Skermanella rosea: one gene and its partners. The protein of the gene in region 1 interacts with the protein of each later gene in a pairwise test. Links are inferred from orthologs where the notes say so. Each region holds a gene or a part of one and is shown on either strand. Other genes may lie near its edges.

The links.
Region 2: the proteins of ybgC (region 1) and JL101_RS07400 interact in binary tests that used the Escherichia coli proteins (3 or more experiments, as listed by UniProt). The link is inferred for Skermanella rosea from one-to-one orthologs.
Region 3: the proteins of ybgC (region 1) and secA interact in binary tests that used the Escherichia coli proteins (3 or more experiments, as listed by UniProt). The link is inferred for Skermanella rosea from one-to-one orthologs.

The regions. Positions count from the first base shown.
Region 1 is NZ_CP086111.1:1,927,322-1,930,472, reverse strand. The notes cover bases 135-3,133. They hold ybgC (tol-pal system-associated acyl-CoA thioesterase), read right to left. Parts: upstream 1,873-3,133; coding sequence 1,396-1,872; downstream 135-1,395. Other genes in these bases: ruvA (Holliday junction branch migration protein RuvA), read right to left, coding at 2,935-3,133; ruvB (Holliday junction branch migration DNA helicase RuvB), read right to left, coding at 1,865-2,935; tolQ (protein TolQ), read right to left, coding at 659-1,378; JL101_RS08895 (ExbD/TolR family protein), read right to left, coding at 203-655; JL101_RS08900 (hypothetical protein), read right to left, coding at 135-199. Outside these bases: more of JL101_RS08900, read right to left, coding at 1-134; more of ruvA, read right to left, coding at 3,134-3,151.
Region 2 is NZ_CP086111.1:1,593,882-1,596,931, reverse strand. What follows is about bases 153-3,050. They hold JL101_RS07400 (acyl carrier protein), read right to left. Parts: upstream 1,773-3,050; coding sequence 1,533-1,772; downstream 153-1,532. Other genes in these bases: fabD (ACP S-malonyltransferase), read right to left, coding at 2,742-3,050; fabG (3-oxoacyl-[acyl-carrier-protein] reductase), read right to left, coding at 1,951-2,688; fabF (beta-ketoacyl-ACP synthase II), read right to left, coding at 153-1,410. Also shown: endolytic transglycosylase MltG, read right to left, coding at 1-137; more of fabF, read right to left, coding at 145-152. UniProt on the Escherichia coli protein: Carrier of the growing fatty acid chain in fatty acid biosynthesis.
Region 3 is NZ_CP086111.1:674,585-678,003, forward strand. Bases 125-3,391 are described here. They hold secA (preprotein translocase subunit SecA), read right to left. Parts: upstream 3,040-3,391; coding sequence 325-3,039; downstream 125-324. Other genes in these bases: JL101_RS03150 (hypothetical protein), read right to left, coding at 125-140; JL101_RS03160 (hypothetical protein), read left to right, coding at 3,370-3,391. Also shown: more of JL101_RS03150, read right to left, coding at 1-124; more of JL101_RS03160, read left to right, coding at 3,392-3,419. UniProt on the Escherichia coli protein: Required for protein export, interacts with the SecYEG preprotein conducting channel.

The DNA of each region.
Region 1 (3,151 bases):
CGGGCTTCGCCTGGGGCGGCCGGGGCGGCGCCGGCGGCGACTCGTCGATGCGGGTATTGGTCAGTTCGCCGACATCGACGATGTCGATCGGAATCGATTCCGGAATCTCGATAGGCTTCTGCATCATTGGCAGGCCCATCACGGCGATCGCGATGACCGCCACGTGGACCACCACCGAGAAGATGATGCCATTGCGCATGATCTAGCGCGCCGCGGCTTTGGGTTGCGGCAGCTCGGCGACCAGCCCGACCTTGGTGAAGCCGCCTGCGCTGATCGTGCCCATCACCTGGAGCATGGTGCCGTAGGCGATCCTGTTGTCGCCGCGCACCAGGACGCGGGCTTCCGGATTGTTCTCGGTGATCGCGCGCAGCAGCGGGACGAGGTTGTCCAGCTCCACGGCGGTCTCCTGGACGAAGATGCGGTTCTGCGTGTCCACCGTGATGAACAGCGGCTTGCTGTCGGTCGGCAGGGCCGGCGCCGCCGTCTTGGGCAGGTCGACCGGCACCCCGACCGTCATGAGCGGCGCCGAGACCATGAAGACGATCAGCAGCACGAGCATGACGTCGACGAACGGCGTCACGTTGATCTCGGCGAGCTGCTTGTAGGCGCGGCGTCGGCCGCGGCCCTCGGATTTCCCGGCGAGCTGGGCTCCCATGGATCAGGCCCGTTCTTCCAGATAGCGCGAGAGGATGGAGCTGAACTCGCTGGAGAACGCCTCCAGGCGTTCAGCGTAGCGCCCCAAATCTGTCGAAAATTTGTTGTAGGCGACCACCGCGGGAATGGCGGCGACGAGGCCGAGGGCCGTGGCGAACAGCGCCTCGGCGATGCCCGGCGCCACGACGGCCAAGCTGGTGTTGTTGGAGGCGGCGATCGAGGTGAAGCTGTTCATGATGCCCCAGACCGTGCCGAACAGCCCGATGAAGGGCGCCGTGGAGCCGACGGTCGCCAGGAACGACATGTAGCGCTCGGCCCGCGCCATCTCGCGGCCGATCGTCACGGACATCACGCGCTCGACCCGCTGCTGCAGCCCGGCCTTGATGCCCGAGGCATTCAGGGAGCGCTCGCTGGCGTGGCGCCACTCGCGCATGCCGGCGGCGAAGGTCGCGGCCATCGGGTCGCCGGGCTGCTTGCCCACGTCCTCGTAAAGCTTCTCGAGCGATCCGCCCGACCAGAAGCTCTCCTCGAAGTCGGCGGCCTGCGCGTTGAGCCGGCGCAGCTTGACGATCTTCTCGAAGATGATCGCCCAGCACCAGACCGACGCGGCGAACAGCATGAGCATGACGGCTTTGACCACCACGTCGGCGGCCATGAACAGCCCCCAGACGGAGAGGTCGTGAGACGCCGCCGCCGCGCCGGAAGTGATGACAGAAGGATCCATGGTAGTCGGTCTCGCCTTTAGCTGTTTGGGCCTTGATCGGTTTCGCCGCGGGTCCGTAGCGCGTCCAGGGTGGCCCGGACCGGCTCCGGCAACCGCACGGGCCGGCCCAGCGGATTGATGCAGAACACGGTTAACAAAATACGAACGAGGACCCGGCGCCCCGGCACGCCAGCCATGAGGACGGTCTGCTCGAACTCCATGGAGGCGCCGCGGATATCGATGATTCGCGTTTCGACTTCAAGCAGGTCGTCGAGCCGCGCCGGGGCCCGGAAGTCGATCTCGCACCTGCGTACCGCAAAGGCCACACCCGTGTCGCCCGCGATCTCGGCATGACGGCTTCCCAGCGCCCTCAGCATCTCGGTGCGCCCGCGCTCGGCGTAGCGCAGGTAGTTGGCGTGGAACACGAGGCCCCCGGCGTCCGTGTCCTCGTAATAGACGCGGACCGGCAGCCGATGTACCGCACCGTCCATGCCGCCGCCGAAGATTTCACTCATCGGTATCCCCCTCCGGCACCAGCAGGTCGAGCTGGCGCGCCGGGATCTGCGGGACGCTGAGGCCCAGGTAGCGGAAGCCGCCGTCGGTCAGCATGCGTCCGCGCGGCGTCCGCTGGAGCATGCCCTGCTGGATCAGGTAGGGCTCGACCACCTCCTCCAGCACGTCGCGCTGCTCGCCCAGGGCGGCGGCCAAGGTCTCCACCCCGACCGGCCCGCCGGCGTAATTGCCGGCGATGCAGCCGAGATAACGCCGGTCCATGCCGTCCAGCCCCAGCCGGTCCACTTCCAGCCGGTTCAGCGCCGCGTCGGCCGCCGCGGCGTCGACCGCGGAGCCGCCCGCGACGGCCGCGAAGTCCCGCACCCGGCGCAGCAGGCGTCCGGCGACGCGGGGCGTGCCGCGGGACCGCAGCGCGATCTCGGCGGCGCCGTCCGGGGTCAGCTCCAGCCCGAGCACGCGGGCGGCCCGGCTGACGATCAGCTCCAGCTCGTCCGGCTCGTAGAACTGCAGCCGCAGCGGGATGCCGAAGCGCTCGCGCAGCGGCCGGGTGATCAGGCCGGACCGGGTCGTGGCGCCGATCAGCGTGAAGGGCGGCAGGTCGATCTTGATCGAGCGCGCCGCCGGCCCCTCGCCGATGATCAGGTCGAGCTGGAAATCCTCCATCGCCGGGTAGAGGATCTCCTCGACCGCCGGGGACAGCCGGTGGATCTCGTCGATGAACAGCACGTCGTGCGGCTGCAGGTTGGTCAGCAGGGCCGCCAGGTCGCCCGCCCGGGCGATCACCGGCCCCGACGTGGAGCGGAAGCCCACGCCCAGCTCCCGGCTGACGATCTGGGCCAGCGTGGTCTTGCCCAGGCCCGGCGGCCCGAAGAACAGGACATGGTCCAGCGCCTCGCTCCTGCCGCGCGCCGCCTGGATGAAGATCGCCAGGTTCTCGCGCACCTGCCGCTGCCCGACGAACTCCGACAGGGACAAGGGCCGGATCGTGCTTTCCGCCTGCTCCCCCGCGACCTCGCCCCGCATCGGCTCGGGCTGCACCATGCGATCCTGCTCGGCTGCCGCCATCACGCGCTAAGCTCCTTCAGTCCCATCATGATCAACTGTTCCACCTTGGCGTCGGGGCCGGCCTTCTGGGCGGCCTGGGCGACCGCCGCGAAGGCCTCGGCCCGCCGGTAGCCGAGATTGACCAGCGCCGATACCGCGTCGCCGGTGACCCCCGCCCCGGCCGGCGCGCCGCCGGACGCGGCCGTCGCCGGGCCGCCGCCGAACTGCAGGTCGGCG
Region 2 (3,050 bases), 330 kb from region 1 along the record:
CCGCGCGGGATCACGACGGCGCTGTCGGCCTCGAGGGGACCGGCGCGGTTGACGAGGTGGAGCCCCCACAGCGCCGCGCCGGCGACCATGCCGATGACGACGACCGCCCCGATCGCAACCCGGACGGCAAGACGCATGGCGAACCTACTTGTATTCCTTGAAGACCAGGGAGGCGTTGGTGCCGCCGAACCCGAAGGAGTTCGACAAGGCTGCCTTCACCCGCTTCTCCTTGGCCTGCTTCGGCACGAGGTCGACGCCGAGGCAGCTGCCGGACGGGTCTTCCAGGTTCAGCGTCGGCGGGACCACGCCGTCGTTGATCGCCTTGATCGAGAAGATCGCCTCGACCGCGCCGGCGGCACCCAACAGGTGGCCGATAGCCGACTTGGTGGACGACATCGAGACCGTCTCGATCGCAGGGCCGAACAGCCGCTTGACCGCGCCCAGTTCGATCTCGTCGCCGAGCGGCGTGGAGGTGCCGTGGGCATTGACGTAATCGATTTCGGACGGATCGATGCCGGCGCGCTTGAGGGCGTTCCGCATCGACCGGAAGCCGCCGTTGCCGTCCTCCGGCGGGGACGTGATGTGGTAGGCGTCGCCCGACAGGCCGTAGCCGGTCACCTCCGCATAGATCTTGGCGCCGCGGCGCTTGGCGTGCTCGAGTTCCTCGAGCACGAGGACGCCGGCGCCCTCGCCCATCACGAAGCCATCGCGGCCCTTGTCGTAAGGGCGCGACGCTTCCGTCGGGCGGTCGTTGTAGCCGGTCGACAGCGCGCGGGCCGCCGCGAAGCCGGCGATCCCGAGTCGGCTGACCGCCGCCTCGGTGCCGCCGGCCAGCATGACGTCGGCGTCTTCCCACATGATCAGACGCGCGGCATCGCCGATGGCGTGCGCGCCGGTCGAGCAGGCCGTGACGGCCGAATGGTTCGGGCCCTTGAAGCCGTACATGATCGAGACGTGGCCGGAGGCCAGATTGATCAGGCTGGCGGGGATGAAGAAGGGGGAGATCCGGCGCGGACCCTTCTCGTGAAGGGTGATGGACCCGTCATAGATGCCGATCAGGCCGCCGATGCCGGAGCCGATCATGACGCCGGTGGCCTCGCGCTGCTCGTCGGTCTGCGGCTGCCAGCCGCTGTCGGCGACGGCTTCGCGGGCGGCGGCGATCGCCAGGACGATGAACTCGTCCATCTTGCGCTGGTCCTTGGACGACACATGGTCGTCCGCGTTGAACAGACCCTCGGCGGTCGGTCCGCGCGGCACCTGCCCGGCGATCTTGGCCGGCAGGTCGGAAACGTCGAACGACGTGATGGCGCGCAGGCCGGACTCGCCCTTGATGAGACGTTCCCAGTTGTTCTGAACGCCGACCCCGAGGGGCGACACCATCCCGAGACCGGTTACGACGACACGTCTCATGATCAATCCTGAACTGCTCGTGGCTTGGAAAGCCGATGCCTTGGCAAGGCCGGGGGGTGAACGGCAAGGGCCTCGGTCGGCCAGGTCGCCGACCTGGCCGTGCCCCTACTCGGTACCGGGGCTCAGGCCGCGGCGTTCGCCTTGATGAAATCGATCGCGTCCTTGACGGTCAGGATCTTTTCGGCGGCGTCGTCGGGGATCTCGCACCCGAACTCCTCTTCGAACGCCATGACCAGCTCGACCGTGTCCAGGCTGTCGGCGCCCAGATCGTCGATGAAGCTGGCATTCTCGGTGACCTTGGACTCTTCGACGCCCAAGTGTTCGATGACGATCTTCTTCACGCGATCGGCGATGTCACTCATCTTTACAAACCTTCCCAAATCTTTCGTTTGATTGGGGTGAGCCCCGACGTCTGGACACCAGATATTATCGGCCCAACCCGTTAGTGTCGGCCCCATGAAAAGTGCCGTCACATAACACACTTGAACGGGGTTGACCAGCGTCCCTCGCTGGCAACCGGTGCGGCCCCGCCATGTTCCCTTAGATCATGGCCATGCCGCCGTTGATATGCAATGTCTGCCCCGTGACGTAGCCGGCCTGCTCGCTGGCCAGGTAGACGACGCCGGCGGCGATGTCGCCCGGATCGCCAAGCCGGCCGGCCGGAACGGCGCCCGTCAGCTTCTGCTTCTGCTCGTCGGGCAGCACGTCGGTCATCGCGGTCGCGATGAAGCCCGGGGCCACGCAGTTGACGGTGATGTTGCGCGACGCGACCTCGGCGGCCAGCGCCTTGGACATGCCGATCATGCCGGCCTTGCTGGCCGCATAATTGGCCTGCCCCGGGTTGCCGGTGACGCCGACGATCGAGGTGATCCCGATGATGCGGCCCCAGCGGCGCTTCATCATGCCGCGCAGGACGGCGCGCGACAGCCGGAAGCTTGCCGTCAGGTTGACGTCCAGCACCAACTGCCAGTCCTCGTCCTTCATCCGCATGGCGAGGCCGTCGCGAGTCAGTCCCGCATTGTTGACCAGGATGTCGACCTGCCCCATGGCGGCCTCGGCGTTCTTGACCAGCGCCTCGGTGGCAGCCGTGTCGCCGAGGTTGGCCGGCACCACGAAGGCGCGCCCGCCCAGTTCCGCCGCGAGCGCTTCCAGCGCCTCGACCTTGGTGCCGGACAGGGCGACGGATGCCCCCTGGGCATGCAGGGCCCGCGCGATGGCGGCCCCGATCCCACCGGAAGCGCCGGTCACCAGCGCGGATTTACCCGTCAGATCGAACATCGATGGCCTCGAAGTTAACGTGCGGCACGAAGCGGCGACAGCAGTTGAGCGACTCAGGATACGGTCTTGATGAAGGTCTCGATGTCGGCCGGCCCCTGGATCGACAGGCCGGAGACTTCCCGATCGATCCGCTTGGCGAGGCCGCTCAGCACCTTGCCGGAGCCCAGTTCGACCAGGGTATCGACCCCCTGCCCCTTCATGAACAGGACGCTCTCGCGCCAGCGCACCAGGCCGGTGACCTGGTCGACCAGCAGGCGCCGGATCTGGTCGGGGCCGACCACCGCCTCGGCCGTGACGTTGGCGACGACCGGGACCACCGGGCCGCGCAGCTCGACGTTGGCGAGCGCCTCCGCCATGGCCTC
Region 3 (3,419 bases), 1.3 Mb from region 1 along the record:
CCGCAGGCCTCCAGGGCGGAGCGCAGCGTGATCGGCCGGTTCGTGACGCGGGAATTGCCGATCCGGTGGGCGAGGAGCTTGCCGATGACGTCTTCGGACTGACGGGAAACTCCGGAAACACACGGGAAGAACGCGCGCATGAACCTGACCTCCGCTTGAGTGCATATGACCTATGGCGGAGATTGTGCGGCGCACAGACCGGTGCGACGTTGATCCATGTCAAGTTTTTGGAAAATCGTCGCAGGGGGCTTCAGTTACATTTTAGACTGTATGTCCAGACCCCCGGGGCTCCCCGTTCGAGGTGCCCCGGGCATATCCGGCTGTTCAGGCGACCCGCCCGTGGCAGTGCTTGTACTTCTTGCCGGACCCGCAGGGGCACAGGGCGTTGCGCGGCGTACGCGGGTCGATCTCGGCTTCGGAGCCGACCGACGCGGGGGCCACGCGCCGTACCATCCCGTCCGGCAGGGCCGCGTCGGCCGGAACGGCGTCGGCGGCGGCAAGCGCCGGGTCCTGGCGTGACTCGACGCCCTCGAACGGCGGCGGCTCCATGTCCTCGGGGTGGTTCACCCGCATCTCGACATAGGACAGCACGGTGGTGACCGTCTCGCGCAGGTGCGACAGCATCCCCTCGAACAGTTCGAAGGCTTCGCGCTTGTATTCGTTCAGCGGGTCGCGCTGGGCGTAGGCGCGCAGGTTGATGCCCTGGCGCAGATGGTCCAGGTGCAGCAGATGCTCCTTCCAGGCTTGGTCGAGCAGCTGGAGCAGCAGGCTCTTCTCGGCCGCCCGCATCAGTTCGGGACCGTAATTGGCCGCCTTCTGCGCCATCTTCTCGTCGGAGGCGCGGCGCACCCGGTCCTCGATCTCCGCCTCGGCGATGCCCTCTTCCTTGGCCCAGTCATGTACCGGCAGGTCCAGGTTCAGGACCCGGCGGATCTCCTCGTGCAGGCCGTCGATGTTCCACTGCTCGGCATAGGCATTCGCCGGGATGGCCTTCTTGACCATCTCCTCGATCACCTCGTGGCGCATGTCCTCGATGGTGCCGCCGATCTCCGGCGCGTCCATGATCTCGCGGCGCTGCTCGTAGACGACCTTCCGCTGGTCGTTCATCACGTTGTCGTACTTGAGCAGGTTCTTGCGGATCTCGAAGTTGTGCGCCTCGACCTTCTGCTGCGCCTTCTCCAGGGCCTTGTTGATCCAGCTGTGGACGATCGCCTCGCCCTCCTTCAGGCCCAGGCGCTGGAGCATGCCGTCCATGCGCTCGGACCCGAAGATCCGCATCAGGTCGTCGTCCAGGCTGAGGAAGAACTTGGAGGCGCCGGGGTCGCCCTGGCGGCCCGACCGGCCGCGCAGCTGGTTGTCGATGCGCCGGCTCTCGTGCCGCTCGGTGCCGATCACGAACAGGCCGCCGGCCTCCTTCACGATCTCCTTGTCGCGCGCGATCTCGGCCTGGATCTCGGCCGTGCGGCGCTCCCGCTCGGCCGGATCCTGGATGTCGGCCAGCTCGACCGCCAGGCGCATTTCCAAGTTGCCGCCCAACTGGATGTCGGTGCCGCGGCCCGCCATGTTGGTGGCGATCGTCACGGCGCCGGGCCGGCCGGCCTGGGCGATGATCTGCGCTTCCTGCTCGTGGTAGCGGGCGTTCAGCACCGCGTGCGGGATGTTCTTCTTCTTGAGCAGGTCGGACAGCACTTCCGACTTCTCGATCGACACGGTGCCGACCAGGATCGGCTGTTTGCGCGCCCGGCACTCCTCGACCAGGATCGCGATGGCGTCGAACTTCTCGCGGCCGGTGCGGTAGACCTCGTCGTCGAAATCCTTGCGCTGGACCGCGACGTTGGTCGGCATCTCGACCACTTCCAGGCCATAGATCTCGGCGAACTCGTTCGCCTCGGTCATGGCGGTGCCGGTCATGCCGGACAGGCGCGGATAGAGGCGGAAATAGTTCTGGAAGGTGATCGAGGCCAGCGTCTGGTTCTCGCGCTGGATCGTCACGCCCTCCTTGGCCTCCAGCGCCTGGTGAAGGCCCTCGGAATAGCGCCGGCCCTCCATCATGCGGCCGGTGAACTCGTCGATGATGATGACCTTGTCATCCTTGACGATGTAGTCCTTGTCCCGCTGGAACAGGGTGTGCGCCCGCAGGGCCTGGTTGGCGTGGTGGACCAGGCTGACGTTCTGGATGTCGTAGAGGTTGCCCTCCGTCAGCAGGCCCATGTCGCGCAGGATCTGCTCGACCTTCTCGGTGCCGGCCTCGGTCAGGCTGACGGCGCGGACCTTCTCGTCCTTCTCGTAATCCTCGGCGGACAGGTGCGGGATCACCCGGTTGACCGCGATATAGAGTTCGGAGCTGTCGGTCGAGGGGCCGGAGATGATCAGCGGCGTGCGCGCCTCGTCGATCAGGATGCTGTCGACCTCGTCGACGATCGCGAAGTTGAACGGCCGCTGGACCATGTCCTCCAGCCGGAACTTCATGTTGTCGCGCAGGTAGTCGAAGCCGAACTCGTTGTTGGTGCCGTAGGTGATGTCGGCGGCATAGGCCATCTTGCGCTCGAAATCGTCCAGCCCGTGGACGATGCAGCCGACCGAAAGCCCCAGGAAGCCGTAGACCTTGCCCATCCAGCCGCTGTCGCGCTTGGCCAGGTAGTCGTTGACGGTGACGACGTGGACGCCCTTGCCGGCGATCGCGTTGAGATAGACCGGGAGCGTGGCGACCAGCGTCTTGCCTTCGCCGGTCCGCATCTCCGCGATCTTGCCCTGGTGCAGGACGATGCCGCCCATCAGCTGGACGTCGAAGTGGCGCTGCCCCAGGACGCGCTTGGCCGCCTCGCGCACGGTGGCGAAGGCGTCGGGCAGGATGTCGTCCAGCGTCTCGCCCTTTTCGAGGCGCTCGCGCAGCCAGTCGGTGCGCATCCGGAGTTCGTCGTCCGACAGGCCGGCTACCTTCGGCTCCAGGGCGTTGATGACCTCGACCTGCCGCAGCAGCGCCTTCACGGTGCGATCATTCGCGGTGCCGAAAAGTTTACGGGCAATAGCACCGAACATTGAGACCTCGGGTTAGAGCAAAGAACGGTATGAGCAAGAAACGGCTGGCGCACGATCCAGGGCGCCCGCTCGGCATCGGCCCGGGCATGGCACGGCCTTGACATAAGAGTGCGCGCAATGCCTGTCAACAAGCCTGCGGCTGCACCACCCTTGCGCCTGTAGCCATGCACCCGGCGGCACCCGCGGCCTTCGGCAGGTGCGGCAAGCGTCTTAAGCAATCGTTAAGCCGTATGGGACAAAGATAAGCCCGCGGAGAGGCTTTTCCAACCGCGCAGTAGGCGCAGGCAGCCGCTCCCCCCGTCGTTATTGGCCCTTAGAAGGAGGCAGCCGATGGTCGGCATGATGGAAGTTCTGGCCCAGACTCTGCCCGCGGGCCTCAA